Collimonas fungivorans Ter331: one gene and its partner. The protein of the gene in region 2 binds, or shares a complex with, the protein of the main gene of each other region. Links are inferred from orthologs where the notes say so. Each region holds a gene or a part of one and is shown on either strand. Other genes may lie near its edges.

What was found.
Region 1: the proteins of CFU_RS20330 (region 2) and dsbD are in contact, whole or in part, in a crystal structure (PDB 1JZD), measured with the Escherichia coli proteins. The link is inferred for Collimonas fungivorans Ter331 from one-to-one orthologs.

Annotation. Positions count from the first base shown.
Region 1 is NC_015856.1:521,917-533,001, reverse strand. What follows is about bases 8,092-11,085. They hold dsbD (protein-disulfide reductase DsbD), read right to left. Parts: upstream 10,513-11,085; coding sequence 8,671-10,512; downstream 8,092-8,670. Other genes in these bases: rplQ (50S ribosomal protein L17), read right to left, coding at 10,942-11,085; cutA (divalent-cation tolerance protein CutA), read right to left, coding at 10,505-10,837; CFU_RS02265 (peroxiredoxin), read right to left, coding at 8,092-8,486. Outside these bases: CFU_RS02295 (c-type cytochrome), read right to left, coding at 1-612; yihA (ribosome biogenesis GTP-binding protein YihA/YsxC), read left to right, coding at 811-1,530; hemB (porphobilinogen synthase), read left to right, coding at 1,769-2,782; CFU_RS02280 (TonB-dependent receptor family protein), read left to right, coding at 3,101-5,215; CFU_RS02275 (sterol desaturase family protein), read left to right, coding at 5,378-6,634; CFU_RS02270 (magnesium transporter CorA family protein), read left to right, coding at 6,612-7,766; more of CFU_RS02265, read right to left, coding at 7,845-8,091. UniProt on the Escherichia coli protein: Required to facilitate the formation of correct disulfide bonds in some periplasmic proteins and for the assembly of the periplasmic c-type cytochromes.
Region 2 is NC_015856.1:4,582,067-4,593,106, forward strand. What follows is about bases 1,163-4,111. They hold CFU_RS20330 (DsbC family protein), read right to left. Parts: upstream 3,029-4,111; coding sequence 2,297-3,028; downstream 1,163-2,296. Other genes in these bases: CFU_RS20320 (DUF3429 domain-containing protein), read right to left, coding at 1,163-1,355; CFU_RS20325 (nucleotidyltransferase family protein), read right to left, coding at 1,637-2,221; CFU_RS20335 (FAD-dependent monooxygenase), read right to left, coding at 3,040-4,111. In the rest of the region: CFU_RS20315 (M61 family metallopeptidase), read right to left, coding at 1-894; more of CFU_RS20320, read right to left, coding at 897-1,162; more of CFU_RS20335, read right to left, coding at 4,112-4,284; septum site-determining protein MinC, read left to right, coding at 4,839-5,576; septum site-determining protein MinD, read left to right, coding at 5,691-6,506; cell division topological specificity factor MinE, read left to right, coding at 6,508-6,759; CFU_RS20360 (response regulator transcription factor), read left to right, coding at 7,145-7,834; CFU_RS20365 (FecR domain-containing protein), read left to right, coding at 7,865-9,535; CFU_RS20370 (CHASE2 domain-containing protein), read left to right, coding at 9,572-11,040. UniProt on the Escherichia coli protein: Acts as a disulfide isomerase, interacting with incorrectly folded proteins to correct non-native disulfide bonds.

The DNA of each region.
Region 1 (11,085 bases), 4.1 Mb from region 2 along the record:
GATCGTCGCCATCATCGGGCCGTTCTTGCGGGCGCCGCTGCGGAAGTTGGTCAGCTCGGTCACCGTGTAGTCCTGATGCTGGCCGCCGATGCGCGGGAACTGGGCCGGAATGCCGGCGCCGTTCGGGCTGTGGCAGCCGGCGCAGGCCGGAACGCTCTTTTCGGCAATCCCGCCGCGATAGATTTTCTTGCCCAGCGCCAGACTATCCTTGTCCTTGGCGGCGCCCGGCTTGGCCGGCTGCGCATCCAGGTAGGCGGCGATGTTTTTCATTTCATCGTCGGTCAGCAGTTTGGCCAGCGGCGACATGATCGGGTTGCTGCGGTCGGCGCCCTGGAAATTGGTCAATTGCTTGTGGATGTATGCCGCATGCTGGCCGCCCAATTTCGGGTTGGCGCTGATGGTCGAGGCGCCTGCCGCTCCGTGGCAGGAGACGCAAGCGGTGATGTTGCGCGCTGCGTCGCCATTGGTATACAGTGCTTCGCCCTTGGCTGGATCCGCTTTGGCAGGCCCGGCGGGTTGAGTCTTCGGCGCATCCGCCGCATGGGCAACCGAGGAAAACGCAAGCACTGCAACGAAGAAAGATGTCACTACTGGAAAAAACGCACGGTTCATTCAAACACCCTGAGACTTGATTTTAGAATTCGGTGGCGACGAAGCTGGCCGGCTAAGCTACATCAGCTGATCGCCTGGCTCCCAAAGGCCATCAGCTACGTAAAGGTAATGCTAAGCGGAACAGCAGTACATAACCCCTTATTGTACAATAGCTTTCCGGCATTTTTGCCTCCCCTTACCGCATTTTCTGCTCAATCCATGTCCCTACTTTGGCAAGCCCGCTTCTTTACTACGGTCAATCATCTTCGAGACTTGCCAACTTTGCAAGTCCCCGAGATCGCTTTCGCCGGCCGTTCCAACGCCGGCAAATCGACCGCCATCAATCTTTTGTGCAATCAGAAGAAGCTGGCTTTTGCATCTAAAACACCTGGCCGTACCCAGCACATCAATTATTTTTCGATAGGCGGCGCCCATGTCGCCCAGCATCGCAAGGATGAAACCAAGATCGACGAGATCCGCGCCTTGCTGGTCGACCTGCCCGGTTATGGCTATGCGGAAGTGTCCGGCTCGGCCAAGCTGCACTGGCAGCAATTGCTCGGCGACTATGTACGCCGCCGCCAGCAGCTGGCAGCGCTGGTGCTGATCGTCGACTCGCGCCGTCCGTTCACTGAACTCGATGTGCAAATGGTGGAATGGTTTGCGCCTACCGGCAAGCCGATTCATTGCATCTTGAGCAAATCCGACAAGCTCAACCGCAACGACGCCACCAACGCGCTGCGCCAGGCCCGTACTTTCCTGGCAAGCTATGTCGATGAAAACAATCAGCAGCTGCCGTTTACCGCGCAGCTGTTCTCAGCGCTGAACCGCAGCGGGCTGGAAGAAGCGAATGACCGTATCCTGGAATTGGCTGGCCTGACAGACGCCGCCGGCGATATGCCTGACGCAACTGCTGCGGGCGCCGGCGAAGAGGAAGTTTAGTAACTGCGCTAAACATAAAAAAGCCCTGGAGAAAGGGGAATATCTCCAGGGCGCAATGCCTTATCACCAAAAGCGATACGGCCCCGCTCAGGGAGGGAAGCGGGAGGCGAATGATGCACCTATTGCTAGGAGAAGGACTGACCCGAAAAAGTTCACGACTTTTTTATTTTTCGGCGAAAATATTAGCGAAGCAAGCTGCAAGCTCGCTTTTCACCCACCTGACGTCTCAGAAACCGACATGCCACATTCTCAGAAAACCGCCCAGTTTCCAGCCATCCGCATGCGCCGCATGCGCAAAGATGCTTTTTCGCGCGCGATGATGCGGGAGAACACCATCACCACCGCCGACCTGATTTACCCAGTCTTCATACTGGATGGCAAGAATCAGCGCGAAAAAATCAATTCGATGCCGGGAGTTGAACGTCTGTCAATTGATCTGCTGTTAAATGTGGCAGAAGAATGCGTGGCATTGGGAATTCCAGTCATCGCTTTATTCCCTGTCATCAATCCATCGCTGAAAACCCCGGACGGCATCGAAGCCACCAACCCGCAAGGCTTGATCCCGCGCGCGGTGCGCGAACTGAAACAGCGCTTCCCTGAACTCGGTATCCTGACCGACGTCGCCCTCGACCCCTACACCAGCCATGGCCAGGACGGCGTGCTGAATGCCGACGGTTATGTGCTCAATGACGAAACCTGCGCCATCCTGGTCAAGCAGGCGCTGACCCAGGCCGATGCTGGCGTTGATATCGTTGCGCCTTCCGACATGATGGACGGCCGCATCGGCGCCATCCGCCATGCCCTGGAAACCCACCACCACATCTATACCCGCATCATGGCGTATTCGGCCAAGTACGCTTCGGCGTTTTACGGCCCGTTCCGCGATGCGGTGGGCTCGTCCGCCACGCTTGGCAAGAGCAACAAGAACACTTACCAGATGGACCCGGCCAACAGCAACGAAGCCTTGCATGAAGTCGCGCTGGACCTGGCCGAAGGCGCCGACATGGTGATGGTCAAGCCCGGCATGCCCTACCTGGATATCGTGCGCCGCGTGAAAGACGAATTCAAGGTGCCGACCTTCGCCTACCAGGTCAGCGGCGAATACGCGATGATCAAGGCTGCCGCCCAGAACGGCTGGCTTGACCATGACAAGACCATGATGGAAGCCATGCTGGCGTTCAAGCGCGCCGGCGCCGATGGCGTGCTGACGTATTTTGCGCTGGATATTGCCCGCCACCTGAAAAAAGGCTGAACGCCGGCTATTTGAAAAGGGCCGTGCCGGATTGCAAAAGCACGGCCCTGTTTTCCATCGAGTGCATCGACGACATTACTACTCAGCAACGTCGTCGAATATGCCTGCAAAATCTCCTTACCTGCTCCAAATCCCTCCTTTTTGCATCCAGGCCACAATAATTACAAGTTCATGCATTTAGGTTTGACTGCATAGACGATAATAATTATCATTCACGTCTTTATCCCCGGTCAGCCATCTTCTCAAACCCGATTACGTCGCGCTGCGAGCAAGACCAGCCAGCGCCAGCATTTCCCCTACCCGCAAAGAAATATAACAATGACCTCGTTCAAGCGTCCTCACCACCTTATTGTCAGCCGCTGTTCGGCAGCGGTCGCGCTCGCTTTCCTGAGCCTGCCTGGATTGGCCCAAACCGCAGCCGCTCCGGTCGCCGCCGACGATGCCAGCACTTCGACGCTGGAATCGATCCAGGTCAGCGCCGACTGGCTCGGCAGCGGCCTGCAAAACAGCGTGAAACGCTTTCCGGGCGCACGCACCGTGGTCAGGAAAGAAGAAATCGAAAACAGCGGCGCTTCCAATATCGGCGACGTGATGCGCCGCATCCCCGGCGTGCAGTCGACCGATAACTCCGGCACCGCCGGCAGCGCGATCTCGCTCAATATCGGCGTACGCGGACTGACCGGGCGCTATTCGCCGCGCTCTACCGTGCTGCTGGACGGCATCCCGATGGCGGTCGCGCCCTATGGCCAGCCGCAACTGTCGTTTGCGCCGGTCAGCCTGAACAACATCGAAGCGATCGACGTCGTGCGCGGCGGCGGCGCGGTGCGCTATGGTCCGCAAAACGTCGGCGGCATCATCAATTTCAAGACACGTTCGATTCCAACCGAACCCGGTTTCAACGGCGATGCCAGCGTACGCTACAACAGCTATAGCGGCGGCGAATCGCAAGAGTCGAACAAGCAATACAGCGCATTCGTCGGTAGCCAGCTGGACAACGGTCTTGGCCTGGCGCTGCTGTATTCCGGTTCCGACGGCTCCAGCTGGCGTACCGGCAGCCGCGAAACGGTCAACGATTTTGCGCTGAAATTGCGCTACCAGCTGACACCGGCCTCTGAGTTCTACGGCAAAGTGTCCTACTACGACGTCAACTCGCGCACGCCCGGCGGCCTGACCGTGGCGCAATACAATGCCGATCCTTTCCAGAACACGCGCCCTACCGATTACTGGAGCGGTACGCGCAAAGGCATCGACGCCGGTTATCTCAACACGCTGTCGGCCACTCAGGAATTCGAAGTCCGCACCTACTACAACGAAAGTTTCCGCCAAAGCGTATTGATCTCCGGCGCCAACCTGGTGCACCAGCCGCGCAATTACCAGGTGCTGGGCATCGAGCCGCGCTACACGCAGCGCTTCAACCTGGGCCAGACCACCAACGATGTCTCGGTCGGTTACCGTTATGTCCGCGAACGCGGCAACGACAATAGCTTCAATGAGGCTATCGCCAGCGGATCGCTGATGCCGCAGACCAGGTTCAACAACGCCACCGATGCCCATGCCGCCTATATCGACGACAAGATTTCGTTCGGCGCATGGCGCATCACGCCGGGCGTGCGTTTCGAACACATCAACTCTACCCGCGACGACCTGAAGGCGCGCAGCACCTACCAAACCACCAACAACAAGGCCCTGCCGTCGCTCAATATCGCTTACCTGCTGACGCCGGACCTGACCTTGTTCACCAACTACACCACCTCGTTCGGACCGGTGCAGAACCTTCAGCTGAACTCGCAGTCGGCGACCAATCCGCTGATCCCGGAACTGGCGAAAACGGTGGAAGCCGGCGCCCGCTGGAAGAACCGCCAACTGTCGGCCGAGGTGACGGTATTCGACATGCGCTTCGATAACCAGATCCAGCAGGTTGCTGGGACAGTGCCGGCAACCTTCATGAACATTGGCAAAACCAAGCACCAGGGCATTGAAACCGCAGTCGACTATTCCTTCGACAAAGCCGGCAAACTGGCCGGCCTGAACCTGTACGCCAACTACAGCTACACCCGCGCGCTGCAGGAATCCGGAGCGACGCGCGGCCTGGATGTGCCGTTCTATTCGCGCAATACCGATACCGTCGGCTTGCGCTACCAGAGCGGCCCGTGGGGCTTCAACCTGTCGAGCACGCATCAAAGCAAACAGTTCGCCGACAACGCCAACACCATCGCCGAAAGCGCGGACGGCAGCAATGGCGAGATTCCCGGCTTCCGCACCTGGAATACCCAGCTCGACTGGAAAGTCCCGGGCGCCAAGGGCTTCGACATCCTGGCAGGCGTCAACAACCTGACCGACAAGCGTTATTACACGCGCAACGTCGACAGCAACGCCGGACGCATGGTCGGCGCACCGCGCATGGTGTACGTGCAAGGCCGCTATGCGTTTTAAACGGACCGTGATATAGCGGCGCTTGCCGCACGCAGCGCAAAAATGGAAGCCCGGCCCGGCTTCCATTTTTTTTGTCGAGGAAACCCTCCTCCTGCATTGCCTGGGCTTTCGGTTACCATGCAAAACAACAACATCGATCGCGGCAAGCGACAGGAGACAAAGATGCAAGAGAAAGTGATTACCCTGGCGACGCCGGTATTCTTTTTATTGATATTCATCGAGCTGGCCGTCGGCCTGCTGCGGCGGCGCAATACCTACCGCCTCAACGATGCGATCAACAGCATCAGCCTGGGCGTCCTGAGCCAGGTCAGCGGCGTGTTCATGCAAGTGTTGCGGATCGGCATCTACGCCTGGCTGGCGAGCCACATCGGGCTGTTCAAGCTGCCGGCGGACAGTCTCTGGGTATGGCTGTCCGGCCTGCTGCTCTACGACCTGTGCTACTACTGGCTGCACCGCTGCGGCCATGAAGTCAACGTCTTGTGGGCAGCCCACGTGGTGCACCACCAAAGCGAAGACTACAATCTTTCCACCGCCCTGCGCCAGACCAGCAGCGGTCCGTTCCTGAGCTGGATCTTTTATGTGCCGATGGCAGTGCTCGGCTACCCGGTGGAAGTGTTTGCCGCCGTCGCGCTGATCGACCTGCTGTACCAGTTCTGGGTGCACACCCAGCAGATAGGCAAACTGGGATGGCTGGACCGGGTGCTGGTGACGCCGTCGAACCATCGCGTGCACCACGGCGTCAACGATATTTACCTGGACAAGAATTACGGCGGCATCCTGATCCTGTGGGACCGCCTGTTCGGCACCTTCATCGAAGAGCGCGACCAGGACCCGGTGGTGTACGGCACCCGCAGCCCCCTGCGCAGCTGGAACCCGGTCTGGGCCAACTTTGAAGTCTATAAAGTCCTGTGGCTGGATGCCTGGCGCGCGCAGCGCCCGGGCGACAAGCTGCGGGTCTGGCTGAAGGCGCCGGGCTGGCGTCCGGCCGACGTCGCGGCAAAATGGCCGGGCACATCTTTCGATATCGCCCGGCCGCTGTATCATCCGCAGCTAAGCCTGGCCGCCCAGGTCTACTGCCTGGTGCAATTCAGCATCGTGCTGCTGGTCACCACGCATTTCCTGGCGGCGCAGGTCGCCATGTCATGGCCGCTTGGGCTGGCTTACGCGGCCTGGCTGGCGGCAGGACTATGGATAGTCGGCGGCCTGATGGAGATGCGCCCGCGTTACGCTGCCCTGGAAGCATTGCGCCTGGCCGCGACCGGCGCCGGGGTGGTAATCGGCAAGGTCTGGTTTGGTGGGGTATCCTTGTCACCGTTGCTGCAGGGCGCCGTCATTACCGTATCGCTGGTGTCGATGATCGCTCTCTGGCTCATATTTAAACGCTTCTCGACAACGCATGGACATCTTTCTCATCAGTGACAACCAGGTCAGCCAAAGCAAGGAAATACCAGATACCGTCCCGGTCAAAGGTTTCCTCTGGATCGACGCCACCCACGAAGAAGTAGGCGCCGATCCGGAAGCCTGGCGCAACGCCATCACGCTCGCCACCGGCGTGCAGATCTACGATCCGCACATGACGGATACGCTCAACCCCAACCATCCTTCGTATTTCGATTCGACCCAGGATTACGGCATGGTGGTGTTTCGCAAGCTCGTGCTGAACGGCCATCCTCGCACGACTGAAAACGGCGTGCCGATTGCCGCCGACAAGATTGCTGCGCCACCCGCCACGGCGGCCGAAAGCGAAGCCAGCAAACGCCGGATTCCCGCAGCCTTGAGCAAGCTGGCGACGCAGCCGGTGACTTTCCTGATCATGGACCATGCGCTGGTCACCGTCCATGAACGCGCCAGCCGCACCATCGATGCGGCGCGCGCGCGTCTGCTGGACCTTTGCAACAAGACTGAAAAGACGCCGCACTCGACACGTCCGCCGACCTCACCGGAAGATCTGCTGCTGCGCCTGATCAATGCCATGGTCGACCAGTACCTGGACCTGCGCCAGCCGCTGACGACGCAGCTGGACCGCTGGCAGCGCGCGCTGCTCGATCCGCGCCGGCCGTTCAAGGACTGGATGGCGCTGCTGGATGCGCGGATTGAATTGCGCAAGCTGGAAAACCTGTGCGAAGAGCAGCACGACGCCATGCAGGAGCTGCGCGACTACTTCGTCGATATCGACGACGGCGTTGAAATCAGCCGCGCCAAGGACCTCCTGCTGGTGCGCATCAACGACGTGATGGAACACATAACGCGCGTGCTGAATCACGCGCGGCGACTGGAATCGTCGATCGAATCGGCAGTGCAGATCCATTTTTCCGCGGTGGCCCACCGCACCAACGAGATCATGCGCACGCTTACCGTCATCACCGCGCTGTTCATGCCGCTGACCTTGATCACCGGGATTTTCGGCATGAACTTCAACGAAATGCCGCTGCTGAAAAACAATGCCGGATTCTGGATCACGATGGGCAGCATGGTGGTGATCGTGATTGGCATGCTGGTGTTCTTCCAGCGCCGCCGTTACCTGGAGAGCCAGGCGCTGGAACGGCGCTGAGCAGTCTCCTCGGACAATAAAAAGCCCCGTTCTCGACGGGGCTTTTTCATTTTCAGGTCTGGCAAACCGGCGGTTACATCAGTCGCGGTTAGGCTGCGGAGTCAGGCGCAGATAAGGACGGATCGCCTTGTAGCCTTTAGGGAATTTCTGTTTCAGGACTTCGGGATCCTGCAGCGATGGAACGATCACAACGTCTTCCCCGTCTTTCCAGTTTCCTGGCGTGGCGACCGAATAATTATCGGTCAGCTGCAAGGAATCGATGACACGCAGGATCTCGTCGAAATTGCGCCCGGTGCTGGCCGGATAGGTGATGATCAGGCGCACTTTCTTGGCCGGGTCGATCACGAACAGCGAACGCACGGTGGCCGTTGCGCTGGCGTTCGGATGGATCAGGTCATACAATTCCGACACCTTGCGGTCGGCATCGGCGATGATGGGGAAACCAACCACGGTGTTCTGTGTTTCGTTGATATCCTTGATCCATTCCTGATGCTTGTCGGCAGGGTCCACGGACAGTGCGATCACTTTGACGCCGCGCTGTTCAAACTGCGATTTCAGCTTGGAAGTCAGGCCGAGTTCGGTGGTGCAGACCGGCGTGAAGTCGGCTGGATGTGAAAACAACACCACCCACGAATCGCCGGCCCAGTCATAGAAATTGATCTTGCCGAGCGAAGAATCCTGCTCAAAATCGGGGGCAACGTCGCCGAGGCGTAAAGTCATTTCAGTCTCCTTTGGATTGCATGGGGGATTGCGCGAGGATTGCAAAAACGCATCGAACTAAAACTATAGCCCTACGGCGGCTACAGCCTAAAGAATTTTATCGACTATCTACATAACCGCAGGTTAGATACAAAACGGCCGCAATAATTTATAAGTTGCCGCTTAAAGTTGTGCAATATAGCAATCAGCTATTCAGAACTGACAACGATCGCAAGAACTTATCAGCGTCCTGGTAGCCGATAACCCGCCCCTGAGGCACTTCCCGCCCTTGCCCGTCAAAGAATATGATGCCGGGCGGGCCAAACAGATTGAAACGCTTGAGCATGGCCTTGTCGTCCGCGTTGTTGGCGGTGACGTCGATTTGCAGCAATATCATTTCGCCGAAGCGCGCTTGCACCCGCGGGTCGGTGAAAGTGAATTTTTCCATTTCCTTGCACGATACGCACCAGTCGGCATAGAAATCCAGCAATGCCGGTTTGCCATTGGTCTGGGCCAGGGCTGCGTCCAGCTCGGCTACCGATTTGACTCGGACAAATTGCGCATGCGCGCTTTGCTGCGCTCCGCCCAGGTGCGCCAGCGGCGCCAGCACATCGCGCCCGCCGCTGATGCCGCCGACCAGCTGCACCACGCCGCACACCATGAACACCACGCCGAAGGCCTTGGCGAACCAGGCAGACGACCTGCCCCACAACAGGAATGCGCCGTAGCCTATGCCTAGCGCCGCCCAGCCCAGCATCTGCGCCAGCACCGGAATCACCGGCGCCACCATCCACAAGGCCACCGCCAGCATCAGCACGCCGAAGAACCGCTTCACCGACTCCATCCAGGCGCCGGCGCGCGGCAACAGGGAGCCGGCAGAAATGCCGACCAGGATCAAGGGCACGCTCATGCCGACCGCCATCGCAAACAAGGCGCTGCCGCCGATCACCACATCGCGGGTCTGGCTGATATACACCAGGGCGCCAGCCAGCGGCGCCGCCACGCATGGTCCGACAATCAATGCCGAAATCGCGCCCATCACAAACACGCCGATCAGCTTGCCGGCCGATTGCTGGCCGGAAGCTTGGGTCAGCCTGGTCTGGAATGCCGCCGGCAGCTGCAGCTCATAGAAACCGAACATGGATAGCGACATCAGCACCATCAGCAAGGCGAACGCCGACAGCACCCAGGGATTCTGCAGGGTGGCGGCCAGGCCTTCGCCAGCCAGGCCGGCGGCAACGCCCAGCGCGGTATAGACCAGGGCCATCCCCAGCGCATAGGTCAGCGACAGCAGGAACCCGCGGCGGCGGCTGACCTTGGTGCCCTCGCCGACAATGATCGACGACAGGATAGGCACCATCGGCAGCACACACGGAGTAAACGCCAGGCCCAGGCCGAGCAGCAGGAACAAGGGCATGATCACCAGCAGCTTGCCGCCATTCAGCGAAGATTCGATGCGCCCGCTCTCGGTATCGGCAGGAGCCGACGAGATCGCGCCTCCTGCGGCCTGTGCCGCCGCCGCAGGGCCATTGCCGGTTGCGGACGTTGCCTGCGGCGTATCGATGGCGCCGCCGCTGCCTTTGGCGATGCCCATCGCGCTCAGCAGCCCACCGCTGACGCTGGCGGCGGTTGTAGACAGGCTGACGCTGGAATCCATGGGCGGATAGCACAAGCCCTTGTCGGCGCAGCCCTGGCCGGTGGAAATCAGCGTGAAGCTGCCGTTGGCTTCGACCGGCAAGCGGATGGTGACGCTGTGGTGGTAAGTCTCGACATTCTTGTTGAAGGTCTGGTCGAACTTGACGGTGCCGGCCGGGATCTGCGGTTCGCCCAGCGTTGCGCCTTCGGCCTTGAAGTGGAAACGTTCGCGATACATGTAATAACCGTCGGCAATCGCGTAGGTCACTTCGGCTGTCTTGGCATCGGCCATGCGTGCCGAAAACTTGAACGCCACTTCCGGCGCCAGGTAATCGTCTTCCTCGGCATGCGCCACGGTAAACGCGAACAGCATGGCGAACAGCACAGACAATTGCTTGAGAGACTTAAACATTCACGTCCTTTTGGGTTTCTGCAGTAATCCAGTTCAAGTAGGCCGGCAAGCCAGCCACAATCGGTAGGGCAATTATTTCCGGTACGGCATACGGATGAGCGGCCTTGATCGCGCTTTCCAGCTCCGCATAACGATGTGCCGCGGTCTTGATCAGCAAAGTCGTTTCAAGCGCTTGCTCCACCTGGCCTTGCCAGCGATAGACGGATTGCACCGCCGGCAGGAGATTGACACAGGCCGCCAGCTTGCGTTCCACCAGTTGCTGCGCCAATGCCTGCGCGCCGGCGAGATCGGGCAAGCTGGTGAGTATAAGCAAGGCATCTGACATAGTCGAACTCTTTGATCTATCCTTACAGCACATCAGGCGCGCAGAACGCAAAAAAGCCAGGCTAAGCCTGGCTTTTGATTTTAACGCAGCTTGGATACTTAAGCTTAGTCAGCTGTCGGTACTTCAGCGCCGTCGCTGATTTCCGGACGGTCCATCAGTTCGATGTAAGCCATAGGCGCGTTATCGCCAACGCGGAAACCCATTTTCAGGATGCGCAGGTAGCCGCCGTTACGGTTTGCGTAACGTGG
Region 2 (11,040 bases):
GCACAGGCCGAGGAAGGTGCGGTAGCCGTCGCTCATGTCCGCCTGCCCCTTGACCGGCAAATCGGCGCGCGCACAAATCAGCGCGGTGGAAGCGCGATGCTCAAGGCCGCCGTAACCGTCGCCCACCGCCAGCGTCAGGAATACGTAGCGCTGCATCGGAGCGCGCTTGGCAAACTTGCTGCCGGCCGGTTCGAAGAAGCTGATCTGGGTTTCGCAGATCTTTTTCAGGTCGGCGCTCAAGCGCGCCAGGTCCAGGTTCGGCACATTGCCGGTGATTGCAATTTCGTGAGGCACGCCGTGCGCCTTGAAAGTCGCCAGCTGGAAGCTGCCCATTTCGACCGGATGGTCGATCAGCTCGTCGTAGTCGGCGGCGACATAGCTGCCGAACAAGCCGCGCTTGGCTTTCAGCGTCGGCAGCGCGGTGGCGATGCGCCAGGCTTCATATGCTTCGCCTTGCGGACGCTGGATATCCACGACGTGCGGTACATTTTCCTGGCCGACCGCGCGCAGGAATACGCTGGTGCCGTTGAAAAAACCGTGGGTCTGGTCCAGATGCGCGGTGCGTACCGACAGGTCCCATGCGTACACCAGATAATGCAAGGTCAGCGGCCCGTCGCATGGCGCCGCCTGCCAGGAGTGCTTGTCGAGTTTCTTGAGGACGATCTTGCGGCCGTTCGACTCGGCGCGGATCTGTACGATATTGCGTGCAAATTCGCGGATCATGTAGCTGCCCGGGATCCAGGCCGGCAAGGCGACGATCTGCCCCACCGCAGCCGGCTCGGCAATGCTCAGGGTAACGGCAAACAGATGGGCGGCAGGATCGGCTGCGATGATGCTGTAGCTTAGAGCGCCGCGGGCCGACTTGGCGCCTGATTTTGCAGTACTTTTTTTCATCTCTATCCTCGAACGTTACCGGCAATCACGGTCAGCATCAGCGCCGCCACCGCCACACATGTCAATCTGAAACGCAATTCAATGAACCAGGTCGGCAAGCCGTACCATGGGAACAGGCGCTTGTCGGCCTGGTAAGCCGCGATAAATCCGGCAATCAGCAAGGCGAATCCGAAACCGCCGGCCATGGTCGAGAACCAGGCGATGCTGGTCGGCGCCACGCCCCAGATCAAGGCCTTTTTTGTATGGTCAGCCGAGAGGTCGGCCCGCAACACCACCGCGCCCCAGTGTATGCCGCCGAGAAAAGACAGCGCGGCGATGCCATAGGCCAGCTGGCCACGGATAAAATCGCGCAGCCAGTCAGTATTGACCAGCCAGCACGCCAGCGTCAGCAGCACGAACGGAATCAATCCGGCATAACCAAGTAAATGAATAATACGTTTGTTCAGGAAATGTGGATTCATCTGGAGGCTTCGTCAGGGAGAACAGCTAGTGTAGTGTTTCGTAGGTAATGGAGCTTAAGAAATGGGGGATTTTCGTGTCAGGCTAGGCGCAAACCGGAGCGATAGCGGGACTATCGCGAGGATTTGCAACGACGCATGGCGCGGAAAGACGCCGTTTATTAAGTTTCATTACCTACGAAACACTACACCACCTGCGCAAAAAGACGATAGTGTAGCGGGATTGCGCCCGGCAGGCCCGGCCTCGGTCGCCTGGCGCTGAAAAGAACGGCGGATTGCCGGCTTCAGGCCGTCGATTGTCGTATATCGGCGACGGTGTCGATGTCCTGGTGGATGCCGGGGTCGTCCACCGCCACTTCAACTACAGGATGCGACTGCAACAGACTGCGCGCGCCATGGTCGCCTTGCAGCGCAAGCAGCTGCGGCAGGTGCGTGCGGCTGAAGCCGACCGGATTGCCGCGCCGGCCGAGGCAGGTCGGCACCGCAATGTCGGCGCCTTGACGCAGCACCGATGCCAGCGCCTGGATGGTCGCCGCCTGCACATAGGGCATGTCGGCCAAGGCAATTATCCAGCCGGCGGCATCTGCGGTCTGCTCTAGGCCACATACCAGGGACGCCGCCATGCCGTCATCGGCGGTTGCGCATGGCAGCCAAGGGTAAGCGGCAACTTGCGCCGCCAGATCCGGGGCGTCGCCGCGCAAGACAACACATATGGGCAGGGCTGCCGCCAGATTGCCGGCAGCAGTCGCCAGCACCGTCCGGCCGTCAGCGGTCGGCAACGGCTGCAGCAATTTGCTGCGCGCTCCGCTCGGATCAAAACGCTGGCCGCGGCCAGCGGCCAGCAGCAGGCCGATGATTTGTCCGCTCATTTGTTTGCTATTTGGTTGAACACCCATGACAGGTTTCAGGGAAAAGTCGCGCCCGCCGGACGGCAGGCGCCTGCTTCATTTCAAAGAACTGAATTTGGCTTCCATGGCTTTCGCATCGATCCAGCCAGGCGTACGGGAACCGTCGGCAAAGATGATGGTAGGCGTGCCGGTCACGTTCAACTTCTGGCCGAGCGCCAGTACCTTGTCGTTCGGCGCCTGGCAGGCGGCCGGCGCGGCGGCGGCGGCTTTGCCGTCGACCATCATGTCGGTCCAGGCCTTGTTGCGGTCGGCGCTGCACCAGACATTGCGGGCCTTGACGGCGGAATCGTCGGCCAGGATGTTATACAAGAAGGTGTACACGGTAACGTTGTCTATTTCCTGCAGCGTGGTCTTGTGGAAGCGCTTGCAATAACCGCAGTTGGGATCTTCGAACACCGCGATCACGCGCTTGCCGTTGCCCTTGACCCTTTTCATGGCCAGCTCCAGCGGCAAATCCGAGAACTTGACCTTGCTCAGCTCATCCACTCGCTCGCGGGTGAAGTCGCGCGAGGTCTGGGCATCCATGATGCGGCCGACGAACACATACTTGGCGGCGGCGTCGGTATAAAAGATATCGTTGCCGACGCGCACCTCGAACAAGCCGGAATACGGCGTCTTGGTCACTTCATCGACCTTGACGTTGTCTCCCAGGCGCGGCTCTATCAGCTTCTTGACCGCGGCTTCCTGCAAGGTCTCGGCGCCGGCAGCGCTTGCCCACAGGCCCATCAGGGCCGCCAGGGTCGTCAATACCACGCTTGTTTTTTTCATCGTTGTTCCAGTTATTCTTTATCAGCTGTCCGACCCAAAGCGTGGGCCATCAATTGTCTTTTTAAGACCGGCACTTTATCCAGCAAGTTCAACCCGGCATTACGCAGCAAACGCAAGGGCCCGAAATCGAAGCCAAACAGCCGCTCCAGTCCGTCGGTCGTCATTTGCATCACGAGTATTTCTTCCTTACGCGCCCGCGCATAACGCGCCAGCACGCCGGCATCGCCGCAATCGCGATGGGCTCCGCGTTCGGCCAGCACCTGGACCAGCGCCGCGACGTCGCCGAATCCGAGATTCATGCCGTGCCCGGCCAGCGGATGCACCACGTGGCCGGCGTCGCCGACCAGGGCGACACGCGGCGCCACCAGCGAATGGGTCTTGAGCAGGGATAAAGGAAATGCTTGCGCCAGTTCCGGCTGCAGGGGCTGCAACTGTCCCAGCTTGTCGCCGGCCAGCGTCGTCAGGCGCTCGGCCAGTTCCGACAGGGGTTCGTTCAATAGTTCAAGCGCCAGGGTCTCCGGCGCCGACCACACCAGCGATACCCGCTGTCCAGGCAACGGCAGCAAGGCGACAATGCCCTCGGTTTCGGTGAACCATTGGTAGGCAATGCCATGATGCGGCCGCTCGCACGAGAAATTGGCGACCACGCCGCGTTGTTTATATGAGCGGTAATCGATCCCGATCTGGCATTGGCTGCGCACCCAGGATTGCGCGCCGTCGGCGCCCACCACCAGCGCAGCGCCGACAGTCTCGCCCGACTCCAGCTGCAGCGCCGCCGCATCCGTATCTACTTGCAGGGATTTGACACGGCCGCTGAGCAGCCGCACGTTCGAGGAAAATTTCAGCGCCGCATCCAGTGCCTGGTTGAGATTGCGGTCTTCCACAATCCAGGCCAGCGCATCGACCCGCGCGCTGTAAGCGTCAAACGCCAGATTGCCGGCGGCACTGCCGGTCCCGCCTTTGATCGCCATGCCTTCTACCGGACTTATCCGCGCCGGATCCAGGGCATCCCACACCTTGACAGTCGACAGCAGGCTGCGCGCCACATGATTCAATGCGTAGACGCGCGTGTCCCAAGCCTCCGGCGCTGCAACCGGCGCCGGCGGCGGCATCCCCAGCAAAGCGACGCGCAAACCCGCCTGCGCCAAGGCCAGCGCCGCCGCCTTGCCGACAGCGCCATTGCCGACGATGCAAATATCGTATTCCGCCTTCGGCGCGGCGCCGGTATTTTTCGAGATTGATGCGATATCTTTCATGCCGCCATTATAACGACTACGCTTGTAAAGCCTCGCGCGCCCCATCAAATAAGGGTTTCCTGGCACCCCGACGGGAAGTTGCCGCCTACAAATTGGGCTGCACATGAGCAGCGCAAAGTTTTTTCAAGAAGTTTCAACAAGGGGCTTTGCGGATCGAAAATGTTTTGCTATACTCCTGTCCCTTGGCCTGGTAGCTCAGTCGGTAGAGCAGAGGATTGAAAATCCTTGTGTCGGTGGTTCGATTCCGCCCCGGGCCACCAAAAACGGAAAAAGGGCTTAGCTTCGGCTAAGCCCTTTTTGCATTTGCGGCGCATTACGTAACAGTGAAAAAGCAGTGAAAACCCCCGGCTCAGGCCGAATACGGCAGCATCCAGGAACAACAGGCCGGCAATGCTTTTTTCGTGATCTTCCCGAGATTTGGTAAGATCACAAAACAGGACAATATTTTATATACCCTTAAGCAAACAGATAAGCGAACCATTTGCCGCCTAAACGTTCTATAAACCAATCCGTCAGCGCTTTCCGCTTTGGTTGCCTATATACCTCACTGCTTTATGCTCAAAAACAAATCCCGCAAGCCGATTGAAATAAAAATTGCAACCGTGGTGGCCGTATCCGCCATCTTGCATGATTCAGATCCGATGGTGCTGGAAGCCGCTTTGCAGGAGATGACCGGCGGCAGCGCCGACTTCTTTGACAATGAATTTGCCGTCATCGATGTCGCCGCGCTGGGGCCGGACCGTTCGCCCATGGACTGGCCGCAACTGATAGAGCTGCTGAAGAAATATCGCCTGAACGCAGTTGCCGTACGCAATGCCCCGGCGGAAATGGAAGCCGACATCATCGCCAGCGGCCTGAGCATCGATCACGTCGTTGCGGCTCGCCAGGAACCTGCAGCTCCGCCGCCGCCCGCCGCACCTGCTGCCGCGCCTCCCAGGGCTGCAGCCAGCACCATGATCATCGATACGCCGATACGCGCAGGGCAGCGTATCTATGCGCGCGACGCCGACCTGGTGATCACCGCCACAGTCAACAATGGCGCCGAAATCATCGCCGACGGCAGCATCCACGTCTACGCGCCGCTGCGCGGACGCGCCCTGGCTGGCGCCAGCGGCGATACCTCGGCGCGCATCTTCGCTGCCAGCATGGAAGCCGAACTGGTTTCCATCGCCGGCGTCTACCGCACTTTCGAAAACGGCTTGCCGCCGGAACAAAAGGGGCAGCCAGCACAAATTCGCCTGAGCGGCGACCGGATTGACGTACTATCGCTCAATTCCGCGTCGCGTAATTAAGGGAATCTGCTCGTTACATTAACCATTTTATCTAATCAGTTGAGGACAGAGTAATTCGTCGCACGGCGGCGACTCTTAAACTCTGTCCCGCAATGCATAACAAAGGAGCTCTTCGTGGCAAAAATCATCGTTGTTACGTCCGGCAAAGGCGGGGTTGGCAAAACCACCTCCAGCGCCAGTTTTGCATCAGGCCTGGCCATGCGCGGCCACAAAACCGCCGTGCTCGACTTTGACGTCGGCCTGCGCAACCTGGACCTGATCATGGGCTGCGAACGGCGCGTGGTGTACGATCTGATCAATGTGGTCAACAAGGAAGCAACCTTGACCCAGGCCTTGATCAAGGACAAGCATTGCGAAAACCTGTTCATCTTGCCGGCTTCGCAAACCCGCGACAAAGATGCTTTGACCGAAGAAGGCGTGGAGACCGTCCTCAACGACCTGGTGAAGATGGATTTCGAATACATCATTTGCGATTCGCCGGCCGGCATCGAACGCGGCGCCGTGATGGCGCTGACGTTTGCCGATGAAGCGATCGTCGTCACCAACCCGGAAGTATCGTCGGTGCGCGACTCCGACCGCATCCTCGGCATCATCCAGGCGAAATCGCGGCGCGCGCAAAACGGCGGCGAGCCGGTCAAGGAACATCTGCTGATCACCCGCTATTCGGCCAAACGCGTCGAAGCCGGCGAAATGCTATCGTACACCGATGTCCAGGATATCCTGCGGATTCCGCTGATCGGCATCATTCCTGAATCGGAATCGGTGCTGCACGCCTCCAACCAGGGTAATCCGGCGATTCATATCAAGGGCAGCGATGTCGCCCTGGCCTACGAAGATGTCGTCTCGCGTTTCCTCGGCGAGGACGTCACCCTGCGCTTTACCTCCTATGAAAAACCGGGTTTCCTGCACCGCATCTTTGGAGGGAAATAACATGGCATTGCTCTCGTTCTTGTTTAACAACAAGCCTAAAACAGCATCGGCCGCCAAGGAACGCCTGCAGATCATCATTGCCCGCGAGCGCAATGGCCGCTCGGGCCATGATTTCCTGCCGGCGCTGCACAAGGAGCTGATCGAGGTGATTTCCAAATACACCAAGGTCAATGCCGACGACATCAAGATTTCCCTGGATCGCCAGGGAAATCTTGAAGTGCTGGATGTCAACGTGGTGCTGCCGGACGCTTAAGCCGGCATTTCTGACTGCAGCTGAATTCAGCGCAATGCCGCGCTGGCCGCAATCCGTGCAACGACCGGCCAGGATCGCAGGCCCGGACAGGTTCTCGTTATTGAGCGCCACTGGTGGAATTTTACAAATCCCGTCATACACTGTATGACAATCGCATACACCGCCAAACATGCAACCGAAACGGTTTTGGCATGGGCTTTGTCAAATACATCCGGCGCCACTGAATTATTTATTTTTTGTGGCAATTGAAAGACACTGGAAATATATAGAATATTTATCTACAGCAATGTAGCAATAAGATTAATATAGTCTATGTATTCGTCCTTGCATTCGCCACAACACCGATGCCGGCCCCAGCGCTGAAATCACCTAACATATATAAAATATGAGAATTGCTGTCCTTGATGACGACCCCAGTCAAACCGATCTAGTTTGCCAGGTGCTCACATCCAGTGGGCATATCTGCCATCCATTCCAGAGCGGCAAAGAGATACTGAACCAGCTGCGCCGGGAAAGCTACGACATGCTGGTCCTGGATTGGCAGGTTCCTGATCTCAGCGGCCCCGAGGTATTGCGCTGGGTCAGAGACAAACTTCCCAAGACCATCCCGGTGCTGTTCATTACCAGCCGTTCCGGCGAGGATGACATTGTCGAAGGCCTGGCCGCCGGCGCCGACGACTACATGATCAAGCCGATCCGCCGCAGCGAGCTGGTGGCGCGCGTGCAAGCCTTGTTGCGGCGCGCCTATCCGATCCAGAATTCGAGCGAACAGATCGTATTCAACGATTATCTGTTTGAAACACGCTCAGGCCGCCTGACCCTGGCCGGCAAGCCGATCGAGATCACGCAAAAGGAATTCGACCTGGCGCTGTTGTTTTTTCGCAACCTGGGCCGCCCTCTGTCGCGCGCCTATATCCTCGAAGCCGTATGGTCGCGCGATGTCGACATTCCTTCCCGTACCATGGATACCCACGTCTCACGGGTACGGAGTAAGTTACAATTACGACCAGAAAACGGCTATCGACTCGCTCCGGTTTATAGCTACGGTTATCGACTAGAACAACTAACAGGATAAGGCGCGTTTCGGTTGCGCTGATAGACAGATATGCGCAGCACATTCACCAAAATAGCTTTCCTGGCGCTCTGCCTTGCAGAGGCGCCGCTATTTGCTGCCCCGCCGGCGCTGGACCCGGCCGCGGTGCAGGTGGGTGCGGCGACGATCACTTACCGCGCGCAGCTTGGCGACACCCTGGGCGTGATCGCCGCCCAGCTGACTTCCAGCAAGAACAACTGGGTGCAGCTGGCGAAACTCAACCACATCGAAAATGACCGCACGATCCCGGTCGGCACCGCCATCATCATTCCGGTGGCGCTGCTGCCGGATGATCCGAGCACGGCCCAGGTAGCCGCCATGTCCGGCAATATCGACGCTGTCGGCGCCGACGGCCGCCCGATCGAGATCAGCATCGGCACTATCTTGAGCGAAGGCACCATCATCAATACCGGCAGCAACAGCTTCCTGTCGCTCAGCCTGCCGGACCAGTCGCATGTCGCCCTGCCGTCCAACAGCCAGGTAAAACTGAGCAAGCTGCGCACCGCGCGCTATACCAATAGCCCGCGCACCGAGATCACATTGCTCAAAGGCCGGGTCGAATCCAAGGTCTCGCCGCTGGACAAGAACAAAGGCCGTTTCGAAGTCCATTCGCCGCTGGCGGTGGCGGGCGTGCGCGGCACCGATTTCCGGGTCGACCTGGTCGGCGACAGGGTGATGACCGAAGTGCTGAGCGGCGGTGTCGCAGTGGCCAAGAAAAACCAGGCGCCGGCGCTAACCCTGCGCCCTGGGCAAGGCAACGTCACCAACGGCAAAGGGGTGGGCAAGGCAGTTGCGCTGTTGCCGGCGCCACAACTCAATGGCCGTCCGCAGCTGCAGGAACGGCCGACGGTCCGCTTCAGCGTCGCTGCGGTGGCCGGCGCCCGCAGCTACCGTGCGCAAATCGCCACCGATGCCGATGCGCGCAATGTCGTCAGCGAGGCCGAATCGGACAATACCGAACTCAAGATCAACGGGCTTGAGGACGGCAAGTATTTCGCCCGCATCACTGCGCTCGACCAGACTGGCTTGCAAGGCATCCCGCAGATCACCGCGTTTACATTAAAAGCCCGGCCCGAACCGCCGATCTCGATCGAACCAAAGAACAAATCGCGCGCCGAAGACGTCATCTTCAGCTGGGCCGAAGTCGGCAACGCGCAAGCCTATCATCTGCAAGTCGCCAGCGATGCCGAATTCAGGCAGCTGCTGCTTGACCAGCCGGCCGTCGCGGCGCCGCAGTTCAGCGCCGGCAAACTGGCGCTCGGCACTTACTTCTGGCGCGTGGCGACCATTGTCGAGCAGGGCAAGGGCAGCGACCAGGGGCCTTACGGCGATCCGCAACGCTTCAACCTGCTGCCGGCGCTGCAGGTTCCCAAGTTTGCCGATGCGGTCGAGGGCGACCTGTCGTTCCGCTGGAGCGCAGAACCGGGACAAACATTCGTGGTCGAAATCGGCCGCGACGCAGGCTACTCGGCGCTGCTGCTGACGCAAACCACGGCGACGCCGGAGATCGTCGTCCCGCGTCCGGACAACGGCACTTATTTCATCCGCATCAAGGCGATCGACGCCGACGGTTACGTAGGCCCCTTCTCGCCTTCGCAAAAAGTGTATATCGGCAGCCGCTGGATCACCAGCGACGGTTCGCCCCTGCTCAATGTCGGCGGCAACACCCAGACCGGACATTAAGCCTGCCACGACCATGCAACCTTTCGCCGACTGTTCATGATCAAGCAGGTCATTCCGCTCATCAAACGGGTAGCGTTCCGCCAATGGATGGCGATCACCATACTGATGCTGATCGTCGCCGGCAGCATGGGCTACGTGAACGGCCTCGGCCGCCTCGACCGCACCTTGTACGACCAGTTCATGCGGGCCGATTCGCGGCCGGCGCGCGACGACATCATCATCGTCGCCATCGACGACTACAGCATCAGCAAGCTGGGCCGCTGGCCCTGGGAACGCAGCCTGCACGCCAAGCTGCTGAACCGGATCATGCACGCCAATCCGCTGGCGATCGGGCTGGACGTGATCATGCCGGAGGCCGAACAAGGACAGTCCCCCGGCCAGCGCGCCGATGACCGCGCGCTGACCAAGGCGCTGGCGGCCAGCAAGCTGACGGTGCTGCCGATGGTCGCTGCCAGCGCCGGTCCCGGCCTGAAAGCTCTGCTGCCGACGCCGGATTTTCTCAATGCCGCACGCGGCATAGGCCATGTGCACCTGGAGCTCGATCCGGACGGCGTGGTGCGCAGCGTCTTTCTGCGAGAAGGCCAGGACGGCAATTGGTGGCCGCATTTTGCGGTTGCGCTGGCCGGCGTCGCCGGGCAAAACATTACCGGCGCCGACGGCAGCCTGCCAGGCGCGCGGTTAGGGGAGACGCCGGTTGATCCCGCTCCGCACAAAGCCGACGGCTGGCAGCGCGATTACCAGATCCAGATCCCGTTCGCCGGCGGCAGCGGCCATTTCCGCTCGGTGCCCTATGCCTCGGTACTGCGCGGCGACGTGCCCGATCAGTTTTTCACCGGCAAATATGTATTGATCGGCCCCACCGCGCTAGGCATGGCGGATACGTTCCCGACGCCGGTCTCAGGCACCTCCGGCGTCATGCCGGGCATCGAGATCAACGCCAATATCCTGGCCGGCCTGCTCGACCACAAATCGATCAGCATCGCCCGGCCGCTGCAGACCGCGCTGTTCAGCATCGTGCCGGTGCTCATCGCGCTCTCCAGCTACCTGCTGTGGACGCCGCGCATCTCCTTGCTGATCACCGCCACCCTGATGCTGCTGACGATGGCGGTCAGCTATCTGCTGCTGACGCTGGGCATCTGGATCGCCCCGACCGCAGCCCTGATCGCGCTCGCCATCGCCCATCCCATATGGAACTGGATCCGCCTCGAATCGGCGATTTCCTATCTCGGCCAAGAATTCATGCTGCTGGACCAGGAACCGCACCTGCTGCCTGAGGTGAATACGGAACCGGCGCCGCAGCAAGTGGAAGACTTGCTCGAGCAGCGCATCAACGCCATGCGGGTCGCGGCGCGCCGGGTGCGCGATTTGCGCCAGTTCATTTCGGACAGCGTCAACAGCCTGCCGGACGCCACCCTGATCACCACCATCGACGGCCATGTGCTTGTCTCGAACCAGTTTGCGCGGGACTATTTCGCCGCCGCCGGCATCCGCAATATCGACGGCGC